3 regions of the Comamonas terrigena NBRC 13299 genome follow, and region 2 is predicted to be linked to each of the others. Evidence: predicted binding sites of a transcription regulator. Region 2 holds the regulator's gene; each other region holds the start of a gene.
The links. The regulator HrcA, encoded in region 2, represses chaperone genes, less so after heat shock. The targets are predictions, from matches to a motif close to TTAGCACTCNNNNNNNNNGAGTGCTAA.
Positions count from the first base shown of each region.

Region 1 (5,390 bases), 150 kb from region 2:
TGGTGCCCATCTGCTGGCAGTGCACGGACATCGAGCCGGCGAAAACGCTGTACCAGCAGTTGGAGGCAGGCGAGACCCCCGACACGCACATCTCATTTGCCACCGGTTTTCCGGCCGCTGACTTTGAAGAATGCTCTCCGGTGCTCTGGGCCTATGCAGACACACAGGCACATGCTGACGCACTGTTGGCACCGCTTGCGCAGGCCGCACTTGCGGCAGAGTCGCACTTTGCGGGCAAGCTTTACGCTCCCGCAGAAGCCGTGCACTACGCCATGGCGCATGCGGGTAGTGGCAAGCCCACCATCATCGCCGACGCGCAGGACAATCCCGGTGCAGGCAGCAACTCTGACTCCACCGGCATGCTGCACGCACTGGTGGCGAGCAGGGCGCAGAACGCGGCGATTGGCCTGATCGTCGATGCGGCTTCTGCGGCCAGGGCACATGAAGCCGGCGAAGGCGCACGTGTGCGCCTGTCGTTGGGAGGAAAGTCGGGTGTGCGAGGCGATGTGCCGTGCGAAGCCGAATTCCTGGTCGAGAAAATCTCCGACGGCAAGGTCGATGCCACGGGCCCGTACTACCGGGGCTTCAAGCTGGATCTGGGCGCCTGCGCGTGCCTGCGCATCGAAGGGGTGCGCATCGTCGTCGCATCGCAAAAGGTGCAGATGGCAGACCAGGCCATGTTCCGTGTGGTGGGCATCGAGCCTACTGCGCAGGACATTCTTGTGGTGAAGAGTGCGGTCCATTTCCGCGCCGACTACACGCCGATCGCGCGCGAAATCATTGTCGCAACCGCGCCTGGATCGATGCCTATGGTGCTGGAAAACCTGCCCTGGTCCAAGCTCAAGCCGGGCATCCGCATCGATCCTTGCGGCAAGACCTTCGAGCCGGTGGCGGCCTGAGCGGAGCTGCTTCACCAACCCTGCTCCACACAGGGCGTGAGCCTGCAGAAATATCGCAAGCAAAGTGACGTGCCGCGCCAGCGAGAGTGCCTTGGCGGTGCGGGACGCCACGGGACAGTCGTTTTGCGTTGCGCCTAAGTATTTGTTTTAAATGGATCGCGTAGGTTTGGGCGGCATATTGGGCGTAGAGGCAGGCGGTGCCGCCCGCCAAAGCCATAGCCTGGGTCGCACGGTACTGTCTGGATCCAAGACACGCAGCACTGTGGGCGATGGGCGGAAGAGGGCGCGGGCACACGGGCATGCGTTACCAAGTATCGACTGGCTTGCACCGTCACCAGACGGTAGAACAGCGCCACGGTGTCTGGATCGGTGGTCAGGCTGCTGCAGCAGTTGCTGTCGCTGACGCCGAAGCACATAGACAGAGGTCGGAAGGCCTTGCCCAGGCCCCGGGCGGTGCAAAGCGAAAGTGAGGGACACCGGAACGAAAGTCAAATGACGTTCTGCCGCAGCAGCGTTCCACGGTAACCCTGCTTTTCAAGCGACCTTGGGACTTGAAAGCTTCCGATTTCGCCTTATTATTAGCACTCGTAGGGGTTGAGTGCTAACAAGCCCGGTCCCTCGCCTGTTTAGCCACGCTGGCTTTGCGCAGCGTGGAACGGATAAATCCACTTTGTTGATTTCTAGGAGAAGTGAATGAACCTGCGTCCTCTGCACGACCGCGTGATCGTCAAGCGCCTTGAGAACGAAACCAAGACGGCTTCGGGCATTTATATCCCTGACAACGCCGCCGAAAAGCCTGACCAAGGCGAAGTGCTGGCAGTGGGTCCTGGCAAGCGCAACGACAAGGGCGAACAGATCGCTCTGAACGTGAAGGTCGGCGACCGCGTGCTGTTCGGCAAGTACTCTGGCCAGACCGTCAAGATCGACGGCAACGAGCTGCTGGTGATGAAGGAAGACGACCTGTTCGCAGTCGTCGAGAAGTAAATCACCCGGTGATTTGCCGGTGCCAGAGGCCCGCGGCCCCAGGCACCCGTTCCCCAGCATCCAAACTTTCAAATTCATAGCTGTCTCAGCCCACTGGATGCGCTGAAACAGCCAAATTGAACCCATTTGTAGGAGCCAAACATGGCAGCAAAAGACGTAGTTTTCGGTGGTGAAGCACGTGCACGCATGGTCGAAGGCGTGAACATTCTGGCCAATGCCGTTAAAGTGACCCTGGGCCCCAAGGGCCGCAACGTGGTGCTGGAGCGCTCCTTCGGCGCCCCCACCGTGACCAAGGACGGCGTGTCCGTGGCCAAGGAAGTGGAACTGAAGGACAAGCTGCAGAACATGGGCGCCCAGCTCGTGAAGGAAGTGGCTTCCAAGACCAACGACATCGCCGGTGACGGCACCACCACCGCCACCGTGCTGGCCCAGGCCATCGTGCGCGAAGGCTCCAAGTACGTGGCTGCCGGTCTGAACCCCATGGACCTGAAGCGCGGTATCGACAAGGCTGTCGCCGCCCTGGTGGAAGAGCTGAAGAAGCAATCCAAGGCCACCACCACTTCCAAGGAAATCGCCCAAGTCGGCACCATTTCCGCCAACTCCGACTCCGACGTGGGCGAAATCATTGCCCAAGCCATGGACAAGGTCGGCAAGGAAGGCGTGATCACCGTGGAAGAGGGCAAGTCCCTGGCCAACGAACTGGATGTCGTGGAAGGCATGCAATTCGACCGCGGCTACCTGTCGCCCTACTTCATCAACAACCCCGAAAAGCAAGCCGCGATTCTGGACAACCCCTTCGTGCTGCTGTTCGACAAGAAGATCAGCAACATCCGTGACCTGCTGCCCACCCTGGAGCAAGTTGCCAAGGCTGGCCGTCCCCTGCTGATCATTGCCGAAGACGTCGAAGGCGAAGCCCTGGCGACTCTGGTGGTGAACACCATCCGCGGCATCCTGAAGGTCGTGGCTGTGAAGGCTCCTGGCTTCGGCGACCGTCGCAAGGCCATGCTGGAAGACATCGCCATCCTGACGGGCGGCAAGGTGATCGCCGAGGAAGTCGGCCTGACCCTGGACAAGGTGACCCTGGAAGACCTGGGCCAAGCCCAACGCGTCGAAATCGGCAAGGAAAACACCACCATCATCGACGGTGCTGGCCAAGCTGCTGAAATCGAAGCCCGCGTCAAGCAAATCCGCCTGCAGATCGAAGAAGCGACCAGCGACTACGACCGTGAAAAGCTGCAAGAACGCGTGGCCAAGCTGGCCGGCGGCGTGGCAGTGATCAAGGTCGGCGCTGCGACCGAAGTCGAAATGAAGGAAAAGAAGGCCCGCGTGGAAGACGCCCTGCACGCTACCCGCGCTGCTGTGGAAGAAGGCATCGTGGCCGGCGGCGGCGTGGCCCTGCTGCGCGCCAAGCAAGCCGTGGGCGCTCTGTCCACTGGCAATGCCGAGCAAGACGCCGGTATCAAGCTGGTGCTGAAGGCCGTGGAAGCCCCTCTGCGCGAAATCGTGTCCAACGCCGGTGGCGAACCCTCGGTGGTGGTGGACTCGGTGCTGAAGGGCCAAGGCAACTTCGGTTTCAACGCTGCCAACGACACCTACGGCGACATGCTGGAAATGGGTATTCTGGATCCCACCAAGGTGACCCGTACCGCTCTGCAAAACGCTGCTTCCGTGGCTTCGCTGCTGCTGACCACCGAGTGCATGATCGCTGACGCCCCCAAGGCCGAAGGCGCTGGTGCTCCCGACATGGGTGGCATGGGTGGCATGGGCGGCATGGGCGGCATGGGCATGTAATTGCCTGTTGGCCGCTGTGACAAGGGTGGAGCCCAGGCTCTGCCCGGTCCCAGACCGACACAACCCGCACGCCGCAAGGCCTGCGGGTTTTTTTCATGTCCGCACGCGACCATCGCCTCTGCCGTGGGTGTACCACCCGGTCCGCGATGCCTCGGCCTGCCGGCTGCCCTACACTTGGGCGCAGACCTTTCCCGTTTTCTGACTTTCTGCCCGCATGACCTCCGCTGCCCCGCTTGTCCCTTTCGCCTCTGCCACGGCCGACCAGGCCACCGTGCACATTGATCTGGGAGAGCGCAGCTACCCGATCCGCATTGCCGCCGGTCTGCTGGGCGATGCCGCCACCTATGCCGCGCTGCCCAAGGCGGCCAGTGCGCTGATCGTGACCAACACCACCGTGGCGCCGCTGTACCTGCAGCAGGTGCGTGCAGCGCTGGCGGGCCGCTACCCGCAGGTGCATGTGGTGGAGCTGCCGGATGGCGAGGCCTACAAGGACTGGCAGACGCTGAACCTGATTTTTGACGCCCTGCTGCAGCATGGCTGCGATCGCAAGACCGTGCTGTTTGCCCTGGGGGGCGGCGTGATTGGTGACATGACGGGGTTTGCCGCTGCCAGCTATATGCGTGGCGTGCCCTTTGTGCAACTGCCCACCACGCTGCTGTCGCAGGTGGATTCCAGCGTGGGCGGCAAAACCGCCATCAACCACCCGCTGGGCAAGAACATGGTCGGTGCCTTCTACCAGCCGCAGCTGGTGGTGTGCGATCTGGCATCGCTCGACAGCCTGCCTCCGCGCGAGCTGTCGGCAGGGCTGGCCGAGGTCATCAAGTACGGCCCGATTGCCGATATGGCGTTCTTCGAGTGGCTGGAGTTGCACATCGACCGTCTGCGTGCCGGTGACCGCACGGCCATGGCGCAGGCGGTCAAGCGCAGCGTGGAGATCAAGGCCTGGGTGGTCAGCCAGGACGAGAAGGAAACTGGTCTGCGCGCAGTGCTGAACTTTGGCCACACCTTTGGTCACGCCATCGAAGCCGGCATGGGCTACGGCAACTGGCTGCACGGCGAAGGCGTGGGTGCCGGCATGGTGATGGCGGCCCATCTGTCGCAGGAACTGGGCATGGTGGACGCGGCCTTTGTGGCACGGCTGACCCGCCTGATCGAACGTGCCGGCCTGCCCACGCGCGGCGCCGTGTTGGACGCGCAGGACAACGCCGGCGCCTACCTGGAACATATGCGGGTGGACAAAAAGGCCGAAGCGGGCGAGATCCGCTTCGTGCTGATCGACGGCCCGGGAAAGGCCACCATGCGCGGCGCACCGGATGCGCTGGTGCGCCAGGTCATTGACCGGTGCTGTGCACCCGCCTGACACGCCGACGGGGGAGGGGGCTGTGCGGCGAGGCTGTGCCGTGAATGGCGGTGGTGTCTCTGAAGTGTCTTTGAACAGAGGAGTGGTGGATGGCGATGCAGGCACTGGCCCCTTGGGCATGCGACCCGGCACAGACCCGGGGCAGGCGTTTTGCGGAGGTGGTGGCGCCCACGCGCAGCGACCACCAGCGGGACCGTGACCGCATCGTCCACTCCAGCGCCTTTCGCCGCCTCGTCTACAAGACCCAGGTGTTTCTGAACCACGAAGGGGATCTGTTCCGCACGCGGCTCACCCATTCGCTGGAGGTGGCGCAGCTGGGCCGCTCCATCGCCCGGCCGCTGGGCCTCAATGAAGAC
Region 1 is NZ_AP019749.1:733,925-739,314, forward strand. It holds gene CT3_RS03310 (M81 family metallopeptidase) at 1-899, shown strand, start outside; gene groES (co-chaperone GroES) at 1,593-1,883, shown strand; gene groL (chaperonin GroEL) at 2,025-3,674, shown strand; gene aroB (3-dehydroquinate synthase) at 3,889-5,034, shown strand; gene CT3_RS03330 (deoxyguanosinetriphosphate triphosphohydrolase) at 5,124-5,390, shown strand, end outside.
Region 1: the regulator HrcA is predicted to act here: its motif matches at 1,478-1,504, upstream of groES (co-chaperone GroES).

Region 2 (5,390 bases):
CCCATCACAGCCACCAGCGCTGACAGCAGCGACATGGCCAGCACGGGCTTGCCTTCAGCGAATGCAGGCGTATCTGCCAGACCGCGGCGCGATGCCGGAATCGCCATGATGAAACCGATGATGGCGGGCAGACCCAGACGGGTGGACAGAGGCCACCAGTGCAGGCCTGCTTCCCACAGCGACCAGGCCAGCAGCACCAGCAACCAGGCGGCGTAAACCATAGTGGACCAGCGCTGGCGCTTGATAAAGCCCCAGGCGGCGATCAACACGACGACACCGCTGATGAAATAGAAGGGACTGCCGCCCAGCGACAGCAGGTAGCCGCCACCAAGGGTCAGCGGAATACCAAGAATGGCCAACAGCAAAAGGGTTAACGCGCGCATCGCACAACCCCCTGGAACGAAGATAAGTAAAAGAATGGCATGTTGTTAGTTAGCTTTTTAGCCCCGAAAACGAAGCACACATCGGCATGGCCGAAGACTCGCATGTCAGGAGAGTGAGCATTTCCACACAAACTACCAACAGATGCGAGGCCGGTATCTTATTTTTTATAACTAAGGTGTGCAGTGGCGGAGTTGATTTGCAATACAAATATCGCAAATGCTTAATAAATCATAAATTTCTGAAATTTCTGAAATTACAAAATAATCAATAATATCAATTGTTTAGTGGAATTTTGATTCGAAATCGGCACGACGTGCATCTTAATAAACCACATAATGGACATGGGGTTTACCCTTATTTTTGACTCGAGTGAAGCCCGGGATTGAATCACCCCGGTGTTGAATTCCACCGGCGCTGTTGCACAAATCGGCTCCTGGGTTCAGGTAGCCTCGGGCGATGAGTCAGTCTCCGCAACCCAAGCCCCGCTACCGCACCACCAACTGGAAGCGATACAACGCAGCACTCATAGCGCGGGGCTCACTGACCATCTGGTTGGACAAGGGCATCTCCTGGTTTGCCGCTGCCAGCGGCAAACGCGGGCGCAGCCCGCAGTTCTCGGATGCAGCCATCCAGTTCTGCCTGACCATTAAGAACCTCTTTGGACTGGCCTTGCGGCAGACCACGGGATTTGTTCAGTCTCTGCTGGCGTTGTCTGGGCTGCCGTGGCCAGTTCCCGACTTCAGCACGCTGTATCGCCGCCAACGCAATCTGGATGTGCAGGTGGCATACCGGCCCAGTTCAGCCGGCCTGCACCTGCTGGTTGACTCCACAGGCATCAAGTTCCTGGGTGAAGGCGGGTAGAAGTGCAAAAAGCATGGGCCGTAGCGCCGGCGCCAATGGCGCAAGCTGCACATCGGCATCGATGCACAAACGCTGCAGGTGCGGGCTATCTGCGTCACCTCCAACAACGTCACTGACGCTGCCGTGCTGCCGCAGTTGCTGGAGCAAGTGCCGGGTGATGAGCCACTTCTGACGGTGACAGGCGATGGCGCTTATGACACCCAGCCCGTGCATGCGGCTGTCATGCGGCGCAATGCCAAGCCCATCATTCCCCCAAGAAAGAATGCCAGGATGCGCAAAGGCGACGCCTCTGCACATCGCAATGCGGCGATCGCCGCATGCAGGCGCCTCGGGCGCAAGCTCTGGAAGAACTGGAGTGGCTACCACCGGCGCAGCTTGGTGGAAACCAAGATGCACTGCATCAAACGACTGGGTGAACGAGTGATGTCACGCACGTTTGAGAGACAGGTCAACGAGCTGCACATCCGAGCCGCCATCCTCAATCGATTCACGGAGCTGGGCTGCCCACAGACGGTGGCTGTGGCATAGCTACGTCTAGGGCTGGGGAAGTCTGGCCTGGGGCTGATTTATGCAACAGCGCCGAAGTATGGACGAAATGGACCAAGGAGCACCTCAGCGGACTCAAGGCAGCAGCGCAGAACTCGGCATTGAACTGCGTTCCTCAAAAGTGCCTACAGATTCCAAAATCAAAAAAGCCCGCTACCAATTAGGTAGCAGGCTTTCCTTATAAATACTGGTAGGGCGTGAGGGACTTGAACCCGCGACCAAAGGATTATGAGTCCTCTGCTCTAACCAACTGAGCTAACGCCCCTTGCCAGCCCGGCGCATGGCAGGGCGCACGCATTGTAACGGCTTAGCGCCGGCTGCTCAGCGCATTGGTGACCAGCTTGGAGGTGATGTCCACGATCTGGATCATCCGGTCGTAGTGCATGCGTGTGGGGCCGATCACGCCCAGCGTGCCCACAATCTGGCCATCGACCTCGTAAGGGGCGCTGACCACGGACAGCTCTTCGAAAGGCACGACCTGGCTTTCTCCACCAATGAAGATGCGCACACCTTCGGCCTGGCTGGAGAAATCCAGCAGCCGCAGGATCTGGGTCTTTTGCTCGAACAGGTCGAACGCCTTGCGCAGATTGCCCATGTCGCTGGAGAAGTCGCTCACCGACAGCAGATTGCGCTCGCCCGAGATGATGACCTGCTCCTGGGGCTGGGGGTTCATGGCCTCGGCGCTGACATTGACCGCCGCCTGCATCAGATTGGCCACTTCGGTGCGCAGGCGCTCCACTTCGGACTGCATGCGCTCGCGCACCTGCTCGATGGCCAGACCGGCGTAGTGCGCGTTCAGGAAGTTGGATGCTTCCAGCAGTTGCGAGCCGGAGAAATCATGGTCGGTGAAGATGACGCGGTTCTGCACATCGCCTTCCGGCGACACGATGATGACCAGCACCCGCCGCTCGGACAGCTTCACGAACTCGATGTGCTTGAACACCGAGCTGCGCCGCGGCGCCATCACCACGCCGACAAACTGCGACAGGCTGGACAGCATGTTGGCGGCGTTCGCAATCACCTTCTGCGGTTGTTCGGGCACCAGTTCCTGCGCAGGCAGCATGTCGCGGCTCACGGTCAGCATGGTGTCCACAAACAGCCGGTAGCCCTTGGCGGTGGGCACGCGGCCTGCGGAGGTGTGGGGGCTGACGATCAGGCCCAGTTCCTCCAGATCCGCCATCACATTGCGGATGGTGGCCGGCGACAGTTCCAGGCCGGAGGCGCGCGACAACGTGCGCGACCCCACAGGCTGGCCGTCTGCAATGTAGCGCTCGACCAGCGCTTTCAACAACAACTTGGAACGATCATCGAGCATGGAACGATTTTAATGATGTAATTTCCCTTATGACGTCCAAGTTTCGCCATGTAGCCCTGATCGGAAAGTACCGTGTCGCTTCCCCCACGGGCCTTCCCCAGGACAGCCCGCGCCAGGCCCTGGAAGATATTGCAGCTTTTCTGACCACGCAGGGCTGTGAAGTGATTGTGGAAGCCGAGACCGCCTTGCACATGGGTCTGCCCGCACAGTACCGCAGTCTGGATGTGGACGCCCTGGGGCAAGCCTGCGATCTGGCCCTGGTCATGGGTGGCGACGGCACCATGCTGGGCGTCAGCCGCCACCTGTCACGCTACGGCACGCCGCTGATCGGCATCAACCAAGGGCGCCTGGGCTTTGTCACCGACATCCCGCTGGATGAGAACTTCCAACCCACGCTGCAAGCCATGCTGGAAGGCTGCTACGAAGAAGACAGCCGCCCGCTGATCGAAGCCCGCGTGATGCGGGGCGATGAATGCGTGTTCGAGGCCCTGGCCATGAACGATGTGGTGGTCAACCGGGGCAGCACCTCGGGCATGGTGGAGTTGCGGGTGGAGGTGGATGGCCGTTTCGTCTCCAACCAACGTGCCGACGGCCTGATCGTGGCCACACCTACCGGCTCGACCGCCTATGCGCTGTCGGTGGGCGGTCCGCTGCTGCACCCGTCCGTGGGCGCCTGGGTGATGGCCCCCATTGCCCCCCACACCCTGTCCAACCGCCCCATCGTGCTGCCCGACCAGGGCGAAGTCATGATCGAAGTGGTGGGCGGGCGCGACATCAGCGCCAATTTCGATATGCAGTCGCTGGCCTCGCTGCGCCACGGAGACCGCATCTATGTGCGCCGTGCGCTCCATGGCATCCGTTTTCTGCATCCCCTGGGCTGGAACTACTACGCCACGCTGCGCAAGAAACTGGGCTGGAACGAAGGGGGCACCTGAGCCATGGCCCTCAAACGCATTGCACTGCGCGACTTTGTCATCGTGCAGGCGCTGGACCTGGACCTCCACGCCGGCTTCACGGTGCTGACGGGCGAAACCGGCGCCGGCAAATCCATTCTGATCGACGCCCTGCAGCTGGTGCTGGGCAGCCGTGCCGATGTCGGCGTGGTGCGCGAAGGCACGCCCCAGGCCGACATCACCGCCGAATTCGACTGCCCGCCCCACCTGTCCCAGTGGCTGGACGAAGGCGGCTTTGCCCAGGAAGACAGCCTGCTGCTGCGCCGTGTGATCGATGCCCAGGGCCGCAGCCGCGCCTGGATCAATGGCGCACCGGCCACAGCCACCCAGTTGCGCCACCTGGGCGATGCGCTGCTGGACATCCACGGCCAGCACGCCTGGCAAAGCCTGACCCGGCCCGAAGCCGTGCGCGAGCTGCTGGACGCCTACGCCGGCGTGGACACCCAATCGCTGCGCGCCCACTGGACCGCCTGGCGTGCCGCACACAAGAACCTGGAACATGCCCTGGCCGCCCAGGACACGCTGCAGCGCGAACGTGAACGCCTGCAGTGGCAGATTGGCGAGCTGGACAAACTCAGCCCCGGCACCGATGAATGGGAAGAGCTGAACACCCAGCACACCCGCCTGTCCCACGCTCAGAGCCTGCTGGAAACCGCCCTGGGCACACTGCATCTGCTGGAAGACGATGAAACAGGCATCACCAGCCCCTTGACCCGCGCCCACAGCACGCTCCAGCACCAGGAACACCTGGAGCCCGAATTCCTGGCGATTGCGGATGTGCTGGCCTCCAGCCTGGCCCAGGTCAACGATGCCCGCCACAGCCTGCACAGCTATCTGCGCCGCACCGAGCTGGACCCCGAACGCCTGGCAGAACTGGACAGCCGCCTGACGCTGTGGATGCAGCTGGCCCGCCGCTACAAGCGCACGCCGCAAGAGCTGCCCGGTCTGCTGCAATCCTGGCGCGACGAACTGCGCCAGCTGGATGCCGTGGTCGATGTGGGCCGGCTGCGCCAGCTGGAACAGCAGGCACACGAGGCCTACCAGGCCGCCGCACGCGCCCTGTCGCTGCAGCGCGCCAAGGCCGCGCCCAAGCTCTCGCGCGCCATCACCCAGGCCATGCAGGGCCTGGGCATGCAGGGCGGCAAATTCGCCGTGCAGCTGGACAAGCTGGAAGAACCCACACCCAGCGGCCTGGATGGCGTGCAGTTTCTGGTGGCCGGTCACCCGGGCGCCACACCGCGCCCGATTGGCAAAGTGGCTTCGGGCGGCGAGCTTTCCCGGCTGTCGCTGGCGATTGCCGTCACCACCAGCCAGCTGGGCCAGGCCGGCAC
Region 2 is NZ_AP019749.1:881,073-886,462, reverse strand. It holds gene CT3_RS04045 (membrane-bound PQQ-dependent dehydrogenase, glucose/quinate/shikimate family) at 1-383, opposite strand, end outside; partial or broken gene CT3_RS04040 (IS5 family transposase) at 841-1,773, shown strand; tRNA gene CT3_RS04035 (tRNA-Ile) at 1,980-2,056, opposite strand; gene hrcA (heat-inducible transcriptional repressor HrcA) at 2,099-3,106, opposite strand; gene CT3_RS04025 (NAD kinase) at 3,136-4,041, shown strand; gene recN (DNA repair protein RecN) at 4,045-5,390, shown strand, end outside.

Region 3 (5,390 bases), 220 kb from region 2:
CGCGGCGCCCCTCCTCCATCGCCTGGTATTCCGCTTGTACATGGCGCTGCAGCGCCTCTGTCTGCACCGCGTTCAACTGGCCGCACAGGCTGGCGACCAGACCCGCCTCGACAATGCGCCGTGCGCGGTAGATGCTGCGCATCTCCTCGACAGTCGGGTTGGGCACAAAGGCACCCCGGTTGTGCTCCAGCACCAGTCGCTTTTCAGCCCCCAAGCGGGTGAACACCTTGCGTACGGCACCACGGGTGCAACCCAGCGCCTCGGCCAGCGCCCGCTCGCGCAACGGCGTGCCGGGACGCAGCTTGCCACTCAGCAGCGCCCGCGAAACCGCCTCATAGACACGTTCGTCCACACTGACTGTGCCGTCGGCTACAGGCTCTTCGCTGGGGATATGGGGAGCAAGGCGGCGGGAAGGGGCGGACATGGACAACACACAGACAACAGGCTTGAAATCTTAGCGGCACGGGCACCCCGCATTCAAGTCAGGCAGCTCGCTGTCGTCAAGCATCAGGGTTTACGCGCAATATCTGCACAAATAGTGGTCGCATCCGAAATTTTGGTTAACCAAAATATAGAATTTGATTAACCATTTAACTAAACCCGCTCATGCAAATGGGGGGTGACATGCCATATCAGCGGACGTTCTGCGTCGCCAGCCGGGCACTTGTCGGCCTGAGTCTTTTCTCTGCTCTCTAGAAAGTTTTCACCCATGGCGCAACTTGCCGCTTTTCCGCTCAAAGCCCTGGCGGCCCTGTCGCTGGCCGGTGCATCCGCCCTTGCCCACGCCGCATGGCCCGACCGCCCCATCTCCCTGGTAGTGGGTTTCACTGCTGGCGGATCGGCCGACACGCTGGCGCGCACCATCGCCGAGCCGCTGGCCCGCCGCCTGGGCGTGCCGGTGATTGTGGACAACGTGGCCGGCGCTGGCGGCACCATCGCCACGCAGCGCGTGGTGCGCGCCAAACCGGACGGCAACACCATCATCCTGGCGTCCAACAGCGAAATCGTGCTGGCCCGCCACTTCAACAACGCCATTGCCTACGATGGCATCCAGGACCTGCGCCCGGTCACGCTGGTGGGCGTCATGCCCATGGTGCTGGTCGCCGGTCCCAAGGTGCCTGTCACCTCGGTCGAGGCCATGCTCGCGCGTGCCAAGACCCAGGCAGGTGCCGACACCTTTGCATCCTCCGGCATCGGCACGGCCTTGCACATTGCCGGTGAAATGCTGAACCAGCAGGCCAAGGTGTCGATACAGCACGTGCCCTACAAGGGCGGCGTCCCCATGCTGACCGACATCATCGGCGGCAATGTGGATTACGGCTACTTCATGGTGCCTTCGGTGCTGGCCTACCTCAAAGAGGGCAAGGTCAAGCCGCTGGGCACCACCTCGAAGACCAACTGCGAAGTCCTGCAGGGCATCCCCGCCATGTCGGCGAGCAAGGCCTTGCCCAACTATGACTTTGGCGTGTGGACCGGTATCTTCGCCCCCAAGGGGGTAGCGGACACGGTGGTGACACGCCTGAACACCGAGATCAATGCGGTGATGCGCGAACCCCAGGTCCTCAGAATGCTCGACCAGGCATGCATTGGCCAATCGGGCGGTACGCCCGCTGACTTCGCCAAGCTGATCCAGACAGACGCCCAAAAGATGCGCCAGATCGCGACGCCCGACATCGGCGCCGTGCGATAGGCTCCATCACCACAGGAAACATTCCACGTGAGCACTTCCAGCCTTTTTCTGCAGAACGTTCGCCCCATGGGCGGGCCAGCCTGCGACCTGTTGATCGAGCAAGGCCGTATCGCGGCCATGGGCACCTCGCTGCCCCTCCCGGAAGGAGCTGAGCGCATCGATGGCGGGGGTCAGCTGCTGCTGCCCGGCCTGGTCGAATCCCACACCCACCTGGACAAGACACTCTGGGGTCAGGACTGGTACGTCAACGAGGTGGGCAACCAATTGGTCGACAAGATCAACAACGAGCGCGCCTACCGTGCCCAGGCCCGGCACGACAGCGCGCGCCAGTCGCTGCGCATGGCACGCGAGTTTCTCGCGTTGGGCACCACGCGCATCCGCAGTCACGCCGACGTGGATACGGACATTGGCACCCGGCATGTGGCGGGCCTGCTGCAGACCCGCGCGGACATGGCGCCCTGGCAGGATATTCAGGTGGTGGCGTTCCCGCAATCGGGCCTGCTGCAGCGCAAAGGCACGGCACAGCTGCTGGATGAGTCCCTGGCCATGGGGGCCGACGTGCTGGGCGGCCTGGACCCCTGTGCCATCGACCTGGACCCGGCACAGTCGCTGAACGTGCTGTTCGAGATCGCCGAGCGCCACAACAAGCCGCTCGACATCCACCTGCACGAGCCCGGTGACATGGGAGCCTTCTCGCTCCAGCTGATTTTGGACCGCACCGAAGCCCACGGCCTGCACAACAAGGTGGTTATCAGCCACGGCTTCTGCCTGGGCGATGTGAGCGATGCCCAGCGCAGCGCGCTGCTGGCGCGCATGGCCAAATTGGGCGTTTCGCTGGTCACCAGTGCGCCGCCTTCGCGCAGCGTGCCGCCGCTGGGTGCCTGCCAGCGCGCGGGCGTGTCCATGGCGGGCGGGAACGACGGTATCCGCGATACCTGGTCGCCCTACGGCCGCCCTGACATGCTGGAACGCGCCATGTTCATCGGCATGCGCTACAACTTGCGCCGCGACGATGAAGTGGAACAAGCCCTGCACTGCGTCACCCACGCAGGGGCCGAGGTCTGTGGCTTTGCCGACTATGGCCTGACACCCGGAAGCCGGGCCGATCTGGTGCTGGTGCCGGCGCAAACGCCCACCCACGCCGTAGCCGCCCGCCCCGTCCGCTCGCTGGTCATTGCCCACGGTCAGATCGTGGCCCGCGAGGGCAGATTGCTGCTGGAATAACCGCAATAAGAAGCCTTTCACCCACAAAGCACACAGCAATAGCAAGCGCTTGCATCCACCCCAAACCCTTTGACAGATAGACCCTCCCCGGTCTATCTGTGGGGCAGCGGAGGCTCGCGTATGCGAGACCGGCGGCGGCCCCAGTGCAGGAAACACCGGTACAGACGGCCAGATGCGATGGCGGTTGGCAGCAGGACCGGGGACCGATGGCGCCCCGCCGCGCGCCATGCGTGCCTATTTTCCCCAGGGGTTTCACCACAACGCCCTGCGGCAGGAAGTGCACACTCAGCCGCCAGGGCCGCCGCCCCGGCATTCCAGGTGTCCGCCATGAAATCTTGATAAAACAATGATTTACAAGGCTTTATACGCGCCACGCACTGGCGCCCTCCAAATCCAGTACAAATCCTGTGACGGTGTACAGAGCCTGCGACAACTTGTCACGAACCCTGGCCCTACATCGCGGGAACTTATGCCTTAGCACTCAGTCATAGAGAGTGCTAATATGGATTTATGGAAGAAAGGATCAATGCAATGACTACACGGACGGGCACCCTCACGGCTGCGACGGCTCTGGCACCTGCGAATCCTTGGGCTCTGGTGCCGCCGCTGGGCAATCTGGATGCTTACATCTCCGCTGTAAACCGCCTGCCCATGCTCACCCAGGAGGAAGAGCAGGACTATGCGCGCAAGCTCAAAGAACACAACGACCTGGATGCCGCCGGGCGCCTGATCATGTCCCATCTGCGCCTGGTGGTTTCCATCTCGCGCCAGTACATGGGCTATGGCCTGCCCCATAGCGACCTGATCCAGGAAGGCAATGTGGGCCTGATGAAGGCGGTCAAGCGTTTCGACCCCGACCAGAACGTGCGTCTGGTCAGCTACGCCATGCACTGGATCAAGGCCGAGATCCACGAGTACATCCTGAAGAACTGGCGCATGGTGAAGGTGGCCACCACCAAGGCCCAGCGCAAGCTGTTCTTCAACCTGCGCTCGATGAAGCAGGAGCTCAAGGCCGATGCCGCCATTGAAACCGGCGACAACACCTTCCGCGACACCCTGACCGCACAGGAGATCGACTCCGTCGCCGCTAAGCTGAATGTGAAGCGCGAGGAAGTGATGGAGATGGAAACCCGCCTGTCGGGGGGTGACGTGCTGCTGGACCCTTCGCCCAGCGACGATGATGACAAGGCTTTCGGCCCCATCTCCTACCTGACCGACGGCGCCCACGAGCCCACGGCCATGATCGAATCGCGCCAGCGCGATGTGATGGCCACCGACGGCATTGCCCAGGCGCTGGAAGCGCTGGACGACCGCAGCCGCCACATTGTGGAAGAGCGCTGGCTGAAGGTGAACGATGACGGCTCCGGCGGCATGACGCTGCATGAGCTGGCAGCCGTGTACGGCGTGAGCGCCGAACGCATCCGCCAGATCGAAGTGGCCGCCATGAAGAAAATGAAGAAGGCGCTGGCCGAGTTTGCATAAACCTGGCCCAAACCGCACAGTGCCACACAGGCACTGTGCCCATGGCTGTCCTGCAGCCTCCTGAAACCCGGATAATTTCCGGGTTTTTTATTGCCTGCCGTCACCGCCATCCGCGCAGGCAGCTATCACTTTTGCATTGGGAGAAGCCATGACCGAATCCACCCGCTCCACGCTGTACCGCCGCAGCCTGATGAGCCTGGCCTGCGCGGCCGCCCTGGGCTGCAGCGTGGGCGCGGTCCAGGCCGAGCAGTGGCCCAGCAAGCCCCTGCACCTGATCGTGGGCTTCCCTGCGGGCTCCTCCCCTGATCTGACGGCCCGGGCGCTGGCCGAACCGCTGGAAAAAGCCCTGGGCCAGACCATCATTGTGGAAAACAAGGTGGGCGCGGGCGGCAACATCGCCGCCGAAGCCGTGGCCAAGGCCACGGACGGCCACACGTTCAGCGTGATGATCAACGGCAATATGACCATTGCCAAGCTGCTGAACCCCGCTGTGCGCTACGACCCGGTGAAGGACCTGCAGCCCGTCAGCCTGATCGGCGTGGCGCCGCTGGTGCTGGCGGCACCGGCCAACGCCCCGGAAGGCAAGGCCTTCTTCGCGGCCGGTGCCGCGGCTGGCAGCAAGTGGAGCTATGGCTCGCCCGGCGTGGGCACCGTGGGCCATCTGGGCATGGAACTGCTCAAGAGCCGCTCCGCGCTGCGTCCCGAACATGTACCCTATGCCGGCTACCCCCAGGTGTACCAGGGTCTGCAAGGCGGCGATCTGCAGCTGTCCATGCTGCCGCCCGCACTGGCCATGCAGCAGATCCAGGCCGGCAAGCTGCGCGGCATTGGCGTGACCTCGGCGGCCCGCAGCCCGCTGGCCCCCGGCCTGCCCAGCCTGAAGGAGCTGGGCGTGCAGAACTTTGACCTGGAAATCTGGAACGCCGTGGCCGCCCCCAAGGCCATGCCCCGCGCCCATGTGGACAAGCTGGCGGCCGCCGTCAGCGCCATCGTG
Region 3 is NZ_AP019749.1:1,096,864-1,102,253, reverse strand. It holds gene CT3_RS05050 (GntR family transcriptional regulator) at 1-424, opposite strand, end outside; gene CT3_RS05045 (Bug family tripartite tricarboxylate transporter substrate binding protein) at 710-1,690, shown strand; gene CT3_RS05040 (amidohydrolase family protein) at 1,757-2,914, shown strand; gene rpoH (RNA polymerase sigma factor RpoH) at 3,446-4,396, shown strand; gene CT3_RS05030 (Bug family tripartite tricarboxylate transporter substrate binding protein) at 4,545-5,390, shown strand, end outside.
Region 3: the regulator HrcA is predicted to act here: its motif matches at 3,389-3,415, upstream of rpoH (RNA polymerase sigma factor RpoH).